2 regions of the Pantoea sp. LS15 genome follow, and region 1 is predicted to be linked to the other one. Evidence: predicted binding sites of a transcription regulator. Region 1 holds the regulator's gene; the other holds the start of a gene.
What was found. Region 1 encodes PhoB, which activates phosphate uptake and scavenging genes when phosphate is short. Its sites were predicted from a motif close to CTGTCATAAAACTGNCNNAT; they were not measured.
Positions count from the first base shown of each region.

Region 2: glpT (glycerol-3-phosphate transporter) is a predicted target of PhoB. The motif match lies at 1,892-1,911, and genes of this name have one in related genera.

Region 1 is NZ_JAAVXA010000003.1:113,758-118,356, reverse strand. It holds gene phoR (phosphate regulon sensor histidine kinase PhoR) at 45-1,340, opposite strand; gene phoB (phosphate response regulator transcription factor PhoB) at 1,362-2,051, opposite strand; gene sbcD (exonuclease subunit SbcD) at 2,239-3,444, shown strand; gene sbcC (exonuclease subunit SbcC) at 3,441-4,599, shown strand, end outside.
Region 2 is NZ_JAAVXA010000002.1:311,739-316,337, reverse strand. It holds gene glpQ (glycerophosphodiester phosphodiesterase) at 1-415, opposite strand, end outside; gene glpT (glycerol-3-phosphate transporter) at 427-1,779, opposite strand; gene glpA (anaerobic glycerol-3-phosphate dehydrogenase subunit A) at 2,036-3,664, shown strand; gene glpB (glycerol-3-phosphate dehydrogenase subunit GlpB) at 3,654-4,599, shown strand, end outside.

The DNA.
Region 1 (4,599 bases):
CAGCAAACGCTGACCCGTGGAAAGGTAAAATGACACACCCGTTATCAGGCGATCTTTTTGGCAATTAATCGTTCCGGGATCACGAAACTAAAGCGGGTTCCCTTACCCAGTGTACTCTGAATATCGAGACGGCTTTCATGGTGATTGACGGCATGTTTTACAATTGCCAGCCCCAGGCCACTTCCCCCTGTCTGCCGCGATCGCGCTTTATCCACGCGATAGAAGCGTTCGGTCAGACGCGGGAGGTGCTCCGGTGCAATCCCCGGACCATTATCCTCGACGCTAAATTCAGCGCCCGTTGGGGTATGCTGCCAGCGCACCACGATCTCCGTCCCTTCCGGCGTATGATTCACCGCGTTATACACCAGATTGGAAATGGCGCTACGCAGTTCATCTTCACTGCCCAGTACCTTCAGCGTATTGTCGACCTCAAAGCTTAGGTGGTGCTTCTTATGGCTTAACGTTTGTGCTTCACGCTCCACCACCCGCAGCATCATGGGGACATCAATGGTGTCATTCAGCGCAAGCGTTGGCGCCGCTTCAATCTTCGATAGCGTCAACAGCTGTTTTACCAGACCTTCCATACGGTGCGTTTGCTCGCGCATGGTGTGCAGCGCTTTTTCACGTGGCGCACCTTCAAGCGTTTGCTCCTGCATCATCTCCAGGTAACCCTGAAGTACGGTCAACGGGGTACGTAATTCGTGGCTCACGTTCGCGAAGAAGTTGCGTCGCGCGCCTTCCAGCTGGTGCATCTGGGTGACATCGCGCGCCACCATCAGCCACTGCTGATCGCTGTAGGGCATCACGCGGATTTCCAGATGACGACCATTATTGAGTTTCAGATTATGCGGACCAGTAAAATCACGCTTTTTCAGATACTGAGCAAACTCAGGATAACGCAGAAGGTTGAGGATATTCTGGCCATTATCATCCGGCCAGCGCAACCCCAGCAACTGTTGCGCAAGACCATTACACCAGAAGATAGTCCCTTCTTCGGTCGTCAGAATGACCGCATCCGGGAGCGACTCCGCCCCGCTGCGAAAACGCTTGATCAGGCTTCCCAGTTCGCGGCGGCGCTTTTTATTGCGCATCTGCATCTGGTGCAGACCGTAAAGCAGCGGTTCCCAACTGCCGCTTCCCGGCGGCGGTGTCATACTTCGGTCAACCCATAGCCACCAGGAGAGGCGTAACAGGTTCCAGAAATGCCAGATCAGCAGCCCGGTGACCGAAGCCAGCAGAAACCACGGCAGGTATCCAAGAAAGGCCCCCAGAATGAAGGCCGGAATACAACATAAGATCAGTTCAAAGACGAGCCTTTTCCATGACAGACGTTCCAGCACGCGTCACACTCCTGTCATTGTTCAGAAACGGGTAGAAAAACGATAACCCGTGCCGCGGACCGTCTGCACCATGCGATCGTGGCCGCTCAGTTCCAGCGCTTTTCGCAGGCGGCGGATATGGACGTCAACCGTCCGGTCTTCGACATATACGTTAGTTCCCCAGACGTTATTCAGCAACTGTTCGCGGCTGTAAACGCGTTCCGGGTGAGTCATAAAGAAGTGCAGGAGTTTAAATTCGGTAGGTCCCATGTCGAGCGGATTTTCGCCCGTCATGACACGGTGTGAGGTCGGGTCAAGGCTCAGACCTTGCATCTCAATCACCTCTTCCACTGCCATCGGTGAAATGCGGCGCATTACGGCTTTGATACGAGCAACCAGCTCTTTCGGGGAGAACGGCTTAGTAATGTAATCATCGGCACCCGTTTCAAGCCCACGTACGCGATCTTCTTCTTCGCCACGCGCCGTCAGCATGACAACAGGGATATCGCGGGTCATCGCTTCACGTTTAATGTGTTTGATAAACTGCAGTCCAGAGCCGCCAGGCAACATCCAGTCGAGCAGAATCAGATCGGGCCAGGGCTCATTCAACTGGTTCACCGCGCTGTCATAATCTTCCGCTTCAACCGGCTGGAAGCCATTTTGTTCGAGCACGAAGCACACCATTTCACGAATTGGAGCTTCATCTTCTACGACCAGAATACGTCTCGCCATACTTTGCCCTGTCTTATCTTATTTAAGTTACAAGTTTGTAATGCGGCGTCATTATGCGTCAGATTTATGACAGATTTATGAAAAACCTTACCACCATAAATGGCAAACTGTTGTTTTATTACAGCGGTTATTTTCCGCCCCCTGAATGTTTATAATCGCCAACATCTTTTTTCGCCACGGATCTCCTATGCGCATACTTCACACTTCGGACTGGCATCTGGGTCAAAACTTTTACAGCAAAAGCAGGGCAGCGGAGCATGAAGCGTTCCTGAACTGGCTGCTGGATACGGCCCGATCGCACGAAGTGGATGCGATTATTGTTGCGGGTGACATTTTCGATACCGGTTCGCCGCCAAGCTATGCGCGTGAGCTGTACAACCGCTTCGTGGTAAATCTGCAGCAAACCGGCTGTCATCTGGTTATTGTCGCCGGTAATCACGACTCCGTCGCCACGCTGAATGAGTCCCGCGACATCCTGGCCTTCCTGAACACTACCGTGGTGGCCAGTGCCGGGCATGCTCCGCAGATCCTGAAAAAACGCGATGGTACACCGGGGGCGGTGCTGTGCCCGGTTCCCTTCCTGCGCCCACGCGATATCGTGCAGAGCCAGGCGGGGATGTCCGGCGGGGAAAAACAGCAGCATCTGTTGCAGAGCATCACTGATTATTATCACCAACAATATACCGATGCCTGTACCTTGCGCGGCGAACAGCTCATTCCGGTGATTGCGACCGGACATCTCACCACCGTCGGGGCCAGTAAAAGTGACGCCGTACGTGACATCTATATTGGCACGCTGGATGCGTTCCCGGCGCAAAATTTCCCGCCTGCCGACTACATTGCGCTTGGGCATATTCACCGCGCGCAGATCATCGGTGGCTGCGAACACATTCGCTATTGCGGCTCGCCCATTTCGCTAAGTTTTGATGAGACAGGTAAAGCCAAATCTGTGCATCTGGTGAGTTTTAACGAAGGTAAACTCAGCGCCGTCGAAACGCTGGAGGTCCCTGTCACCCAGCCGCTGGCGGTGCTGAAGGGTGACCTTGATGCCATCACCACCCAGCTTGAACAGTGGCGTGGCACTGCGCTTAATCCCCCCGTCTGGCTGGATATCGAAATCACGACAGACGACTATCTGCATGATATGCAGCGAAAAATTCAGGCGCTGACGGAAGATCTTCCTGTCGAGGTTTTACTGGTACGCCGTAGTCGCGAGCAGCGCGAAAAAATCCTGCTGAGTGCTCAGCGCGAAACGCTGAGCGAACTTAAGGTCGAAGAGGTTTTTGAACGCCGACTGGCCCAGGAAGAGATGGATGATGCAAAACGCGCCCGGCTGAACGAGCTGTTCGCCGATACGCTGCACGCACTGAATAACGAGGAAGAAAACGCATGAAAATCCTGAGCCTGCGTCTGAAAAACCTCAACTCACTCAAGGGCGAGTGGAAAATTGACTTTACCGCTGAGCCCTTTGCCAGCAACGGGCTGTTTGCCATTACCGGTGCGACCGGTGCAGGCAAGACCACCCTGCTCGACGCCATTTGTCTGGCGCTCTATCACGAAACGCCGCGTCTGCAAAAAGTGTCTCAGGCGCAAAACGACCTGATGACGCGTGATACCGCCGAGTGTCTGGCCGAGGTTGAGTTTGAAGTAAAAGGTACCGCCTACCGCGCCTTCTGGAGCCAGAACCGGGCGCGTAATCAGCCGGACGGGAACCTGCAGGCACCGCGTGTGGAACTGGCTCGCTGTGAAGATGGCAAGATTCTCGCCGACAAAGTGACAGATAAACTGGAGCAAACCGCCGCGCTCACCGGGCTGGACTATGGCCGCTTTACCCGTTCAATGCTCCTCTCTCAGGGGCAGTTTGCCGCTTTCCTCAATGCCAAACCGAGCGATCGCGCAGAGCTGCTGGAAGAACTGACCGGAACCGAGATCTATGGCCAGATTTCCGCCAGGATATTTGAGAAACACAAAGCCGCCCGAAACGTACTTGAAATGCGCGAGGCACAGGCAGCGGGTGTGGTGCTGTTGAGCGAAGAGCAACAGCAGCAGTTACAGCAAAGTTTGCAGGCACTTACTGACGAAGAAAAAACACTGCTGGCACAACAACAGAGACAGCAGAAGGATTATCAGTGGCTTACGCGCCGTGATGAGCTTCTTCGCGAGCAACAGCGCGTAACCTTGTTACAACAGCAGGCACAACAGGCGCTGACCGATGCCGCGCCTGACCTGGCAAAGCTCCAGCTTGCTCAACCCGCCGCTCAGCTTCGACCGCTTTGGGAGCACCAGCAAGAACAAGCCTCGCGTCTGGCTCAAACCCAGCAGCGAATTATCGAAGTAAATACTCGCTTACAAGACAAAACCGCGCTGCGCTCGCGTATCCGTAATACCGCCATTCGTACCCATGAGCAGCTTCAGACCGAATTAACGGTACTGGCGCAGTGGCAGACAGAACATGATCGATTCCGCTTGTGGGGACAGGAAATAGCAGGCTGGCGAGCGCACTTCGCTCAGCTTAGCCGTGATAAAAATCAGCTTACTGCCCTGACCG
Region 2 (4,599 bases), on a different contig from region 1:
TCCGGAAGTCAGATTTGCCCATCGGGAAGCGTCCCGGATAGACCTGCACCTTCTTGCCGTTTTCGATCTCAAAGCCTTCGGTAAATTTCAGCGAGCGAATTTCCGCCAGCGAGAAATCAATGGCGTAGAAACGGCCATCTTTGCGGGCACGGTCCGGGAAACGCTCCGCCACGTCCGTCACGCGGTCAAGATAGTGGTCATGCAGAACGACCAACTGGTCGTCCTTCGTCATCACCAGATCCTGCTCCAGGTAATCCGCGCCCTGCGCATAGGCCATCGCTTTTGCCGGGAGCGTATGCTCCGGCAGATAGCCGCTTGCGCCGCGGTGGGCAATAACGATTTTATCTGCCGCCAGCGCGGAGCCTGTCATCAAACCGGCTAGCAGCAGACCGGTGGCTAACTGAGTTAATTTCATCGCAATGCTCCTTATTGACGACGCGCCAGCACTTCAGCGTGGTGACGTTTTTCGCCGATCATCACAACAATCAGCAGCAGAACCGCCAGCACGCTACCGCCAATCATCACCATAAAACCGCCGTCCCAGCCGAAGAAGTCAACGGTATAGCCCACAATGGCGCTTGCCGCGACCGAACCGCCGAGGTAGCCAAACAGACCGGTAAAGCCCGCCGCCGTGCCCGCCGCTTTTTTCGGCGCCAGTTCCAGGGCGTGCAGACCAATCAGCATTACCGGGCCGTAAATCAGGAAGCCGATGACAATCATACAAGCCATGTCCACACCCGGGTTGCCCGGCGGGTTAAGCCAGTACACTACGGTGGCGATGGTCACCAGGGTCATAAAGAAGACGCCCGTTGCGCCACGGTTGCCTTTAAACACCTTGTCCGACATCCAGCCGCAAATCAGCGTGCCCGGGATCCCCGCATATTCGTACAGGAAGTAAGCCCAGGAGGATTTATCCAGCGCGAAGTGCTTCACCTCTTTCAGGTAGGTCGGAGACCAGTCCAGAATGCCGTAGCGCAACAGGTAAACGAACACGTTCGCCACCGCGATGTACCACAGCAGTTTGTTTGGCAGCACGTACTTCATGAAAATCTGTTTCGCAGTCAGCTCTTCTTCGTGCTTCTCGCTGTAATCATCCGGGTAGTCGTTTTTGTACTCTTCGATCGGCGGCAGACCACAGGATTGCGGTGTATCGCGCATCAGGGCGAAGGCAATAATCGCCACCAGAATAGCGCCAAAGGCAGGCATATAGAGCGCCGCGTGCCAGTCGTTGAACCAGGCCATCCCCAACAGGAACAGCAGCGGTGGAATACCGCCCCCCACGTTATGCGCACAGTTCCACACTGACACGATGCCGCCACGTTCCTTCTGCGACCACCAGTGCACCATGGTGCGTCCGCATGGCGGCCATCCCATCCCCTGGAACCAGCCACAGAGGAACAGCAGCACGAACATGATGGCAATACTGGAGGTTGCCCACGGCACAAAGCCCATAAACAACATCACCGCTGCCGCCAGGATCAGACCGGCTGGCAGAAACACACGCGGATTCGAGCGATCTGACACGGAACCCATGATGAATTTGGAAAAACCGTAGGCAATGGAAATTCCCGACAGCGCGAACCCCAAATCACCACGCGAAAAACCCTGCTCCACCAGATAAGGCATGGCGAGAGCGAAGTTTTTACGCACCAGGTAGTACGCCGCGTACCCGAAGAAGATCCCCAGGAAAATTTGCCAACGCAGACGACGGTATAGCGGATCAATTTCTGCCTCAGGCAGACGCGCACGATGCGGCGCGGGTTTGAAGATACTGAGCATGACAGCCTCCGTGGCCAGGTATTGAATTTACAGGGGTTTTACTGCCCCATACTCCAGAGAGGCGGCGATGTTAAGAAATCACGGTGATTGTTACTGTGAATCAACGCACAGATTGTTACAGAAATATGACAGAATGCGCAAAAAAGCGCATGAAATCACGTTTCACTTTCGAATTTCGCTCGTTTGTGTTCGAAATCAAACAAACCATAGTTTTCATGTGGCTAAATGGTAAAAAAACGAACACAGAGGGATGACAATGACAATTCACGATCCACGCTACAGCGATGTGATTATCATTGGCGGTGGTGCGACCGGTGCCGGCATCGCACGTGATTGCGCACTCAGAGGGTTGAGCGTCACGCTTCTGGAGCGCCATGATATTGCGACAGGTGCCACCGGGCGCAATCATGGCCTGCTTCACAGCGGTGCCCGCTACGCCGTTACCGATGGCGAATCGGCTCGTGAATGTATTGCCGAAAACCAGATCCTGCGGCGGATTGCTCGGCACTGCATTGAACCAACAGACGGCTTGTTTATCACGCTTCCCGAAGACGATCTCGCCTTTCAGGCTACCTTTATTACCGCCTGTCGCGCGGCGGGGATTCAGGCCGAGGCCATTGACCCGGACCTGGCGCGGCGCATTGAGCCCTCCGTCAACCCGATCCTGACAGGGGCGGTAAAAGTGCCAGATGGCACGGTTGATCCCTTCCGCCTCACGGCCGCCAACATGCTTGATGCCCGCGAACATAGCGCACGCATCCTGACCGGGCATGAAGTGACCGGGCTTATCCGGGAAGGGAACCGCGTCTGTGGCGTGCGGCTTTTTAATACGCAATATAACGAACACAGCGAACTGTATGCTTCCGTGGTCGTCAACGCGGCGGGGATCTGGGGGCAGCGGATTGCGGAGTATGCCGACTTGTCTGTTCGCATGTTTCCGGCAAAAGGCTCGCTGCTGATCCTCGACCATCGCATCAATAACCATGTGATCAACCGCTGCCGCAAACCGTCTGATGCCGATATTCTGGTTCCGGGCGATACCATTTCGTTAATCGGTACCACCTCAACCCACGTGGACTACAGCGAGATTGATTACAACCGTGTAACCGCCGAAGAGGTGGATATTCTGCTGCGCGAAGGGGAAAAACTGGCTCCGGTGATGGCGCAGACCCGTATCCTGCGCGCCTACGCGGGTGTGCGTCCGTTGGTTGCCAGTGATAACGACCCAAGCGGGCGCAACGTCAGCAGGGGCATTGTGCTGCTCGATCACGCTGAACGCGACGGCATGGAAGGGTTTATTACCATCACAGGTGGCAAACTGATGACCTATCGTCTGATGGCCGAATGGGCAACCGATGCCGTCTGCCGCAAACTGGGCAATACCGAGCCGTGCAAAACGGCAGAACAACCCCTGCCCGGCTCACGCCAGTCTACCGAGAAGACATTGCAAAAAATTATCTCCCTGCCCGCTCCCCTGCGCGGTTCGGCTATCTATCGTCATGGTGACAGGACGCCGGTCTGGCTGGGTGAAGGCCGCCTTAGTCGCAGCCTGGTCTGCGAGTGCGAAGCCGTAACCGCGGGAGAAGTACAGTATGCGGTGGAAAATCTGACCGTCAATTCTCTGCTCGACCTCCGCCGCCGCACCCGGGTTGGAATGGGCACGTGTCAGGGTGAATTGTGTGCCTGCCGTGCCGCCGGGTTATTGCAACGCTTTCATACCACCACCGCGACCCAGTCGCTCGATCAACTCAGTGCTTTTTTAAATGAGCGCTGGAAAGGCATTCAGCCTGTCGCCTGGGGCGATGCTCTGCGTGAAAGTGAATTTACCCGCTGGGTCTACCAGGGGCTTTGCGGACTTGAGAAGGAGCAACACGATGAAATTTGATACCGTGATCGTCGGCGGCGGGTTGGCGGGTCTGCTCTGTGGCATCAAACTCACGAAGCAGGGGCTACGCTGCGCCATTATCACCCGGGGCCAGAGCGCTCTGCACTTCTCGTCGGGCTCGCTGGATCTGGTGGACGAAACGTACCGAGAAAAACTTCCGCCAGAGCATCCTTATCACCTGACTGGCGCGCAGCATATTGATCGCTTTGCCCTGGAAACCGAAGCGTTATTGGGAGATTGCGGCGCACGTCTGCAGGGAAGCGCCAGGCAAAATCATCAGCGCGTTACACCACTCGGCACCCTACGCTCCGCCTGGCTCAGCCCGGAGGAGGTGCCCGTCGCACCGTTCAACTCAGCGCGTGTGCGGGTGGTGGGTATTAGCGGTTTTCTGGATTTTCAGCCCCATCTCGCGGCGGCATCACTTTGTCGCCAGGGGGTAAACGCTGAAACGGCAGAAATAGAGCTGCCTGAGCTTGATGTCCTGCGCGACAACCCAAGCGAGTTTCGCGCGGTGAATATTGCCCGTTTTCTCGATAATGAAGAGAGATGGCCGCTGCTGTATGAGGCGCTCAAACCGCTTGCAGAAGGGTGCGATGCGCTGTTTATGCCCGCCTGCTTTGGCTTAAACGACAATCGACTCTGGCGCTGGCTGTCCGATCGACTGCCCTGCACACTCGGTTTACTGCCGACGCTTCCCCCTTCGGTTCCCGGTATTCGCCTGCATACCCAGCTCCAGCGCAAATTTGTTGCGCAGGGTGGCGTCTGGATGGCGGGTGATGAGGTGAAAAAAATCACCCTGACTGACGGGGAAGTGAGCGAAATATGGACGCGCAACCACGATGATATTCCGCTTCGCGCCCGCTTTACGGTGCTGGCAAGCGGCAGTTTCTTCAGTAACGGGCTGTTGAGCAGTCGGGACGGCATCCGCGAGGCAA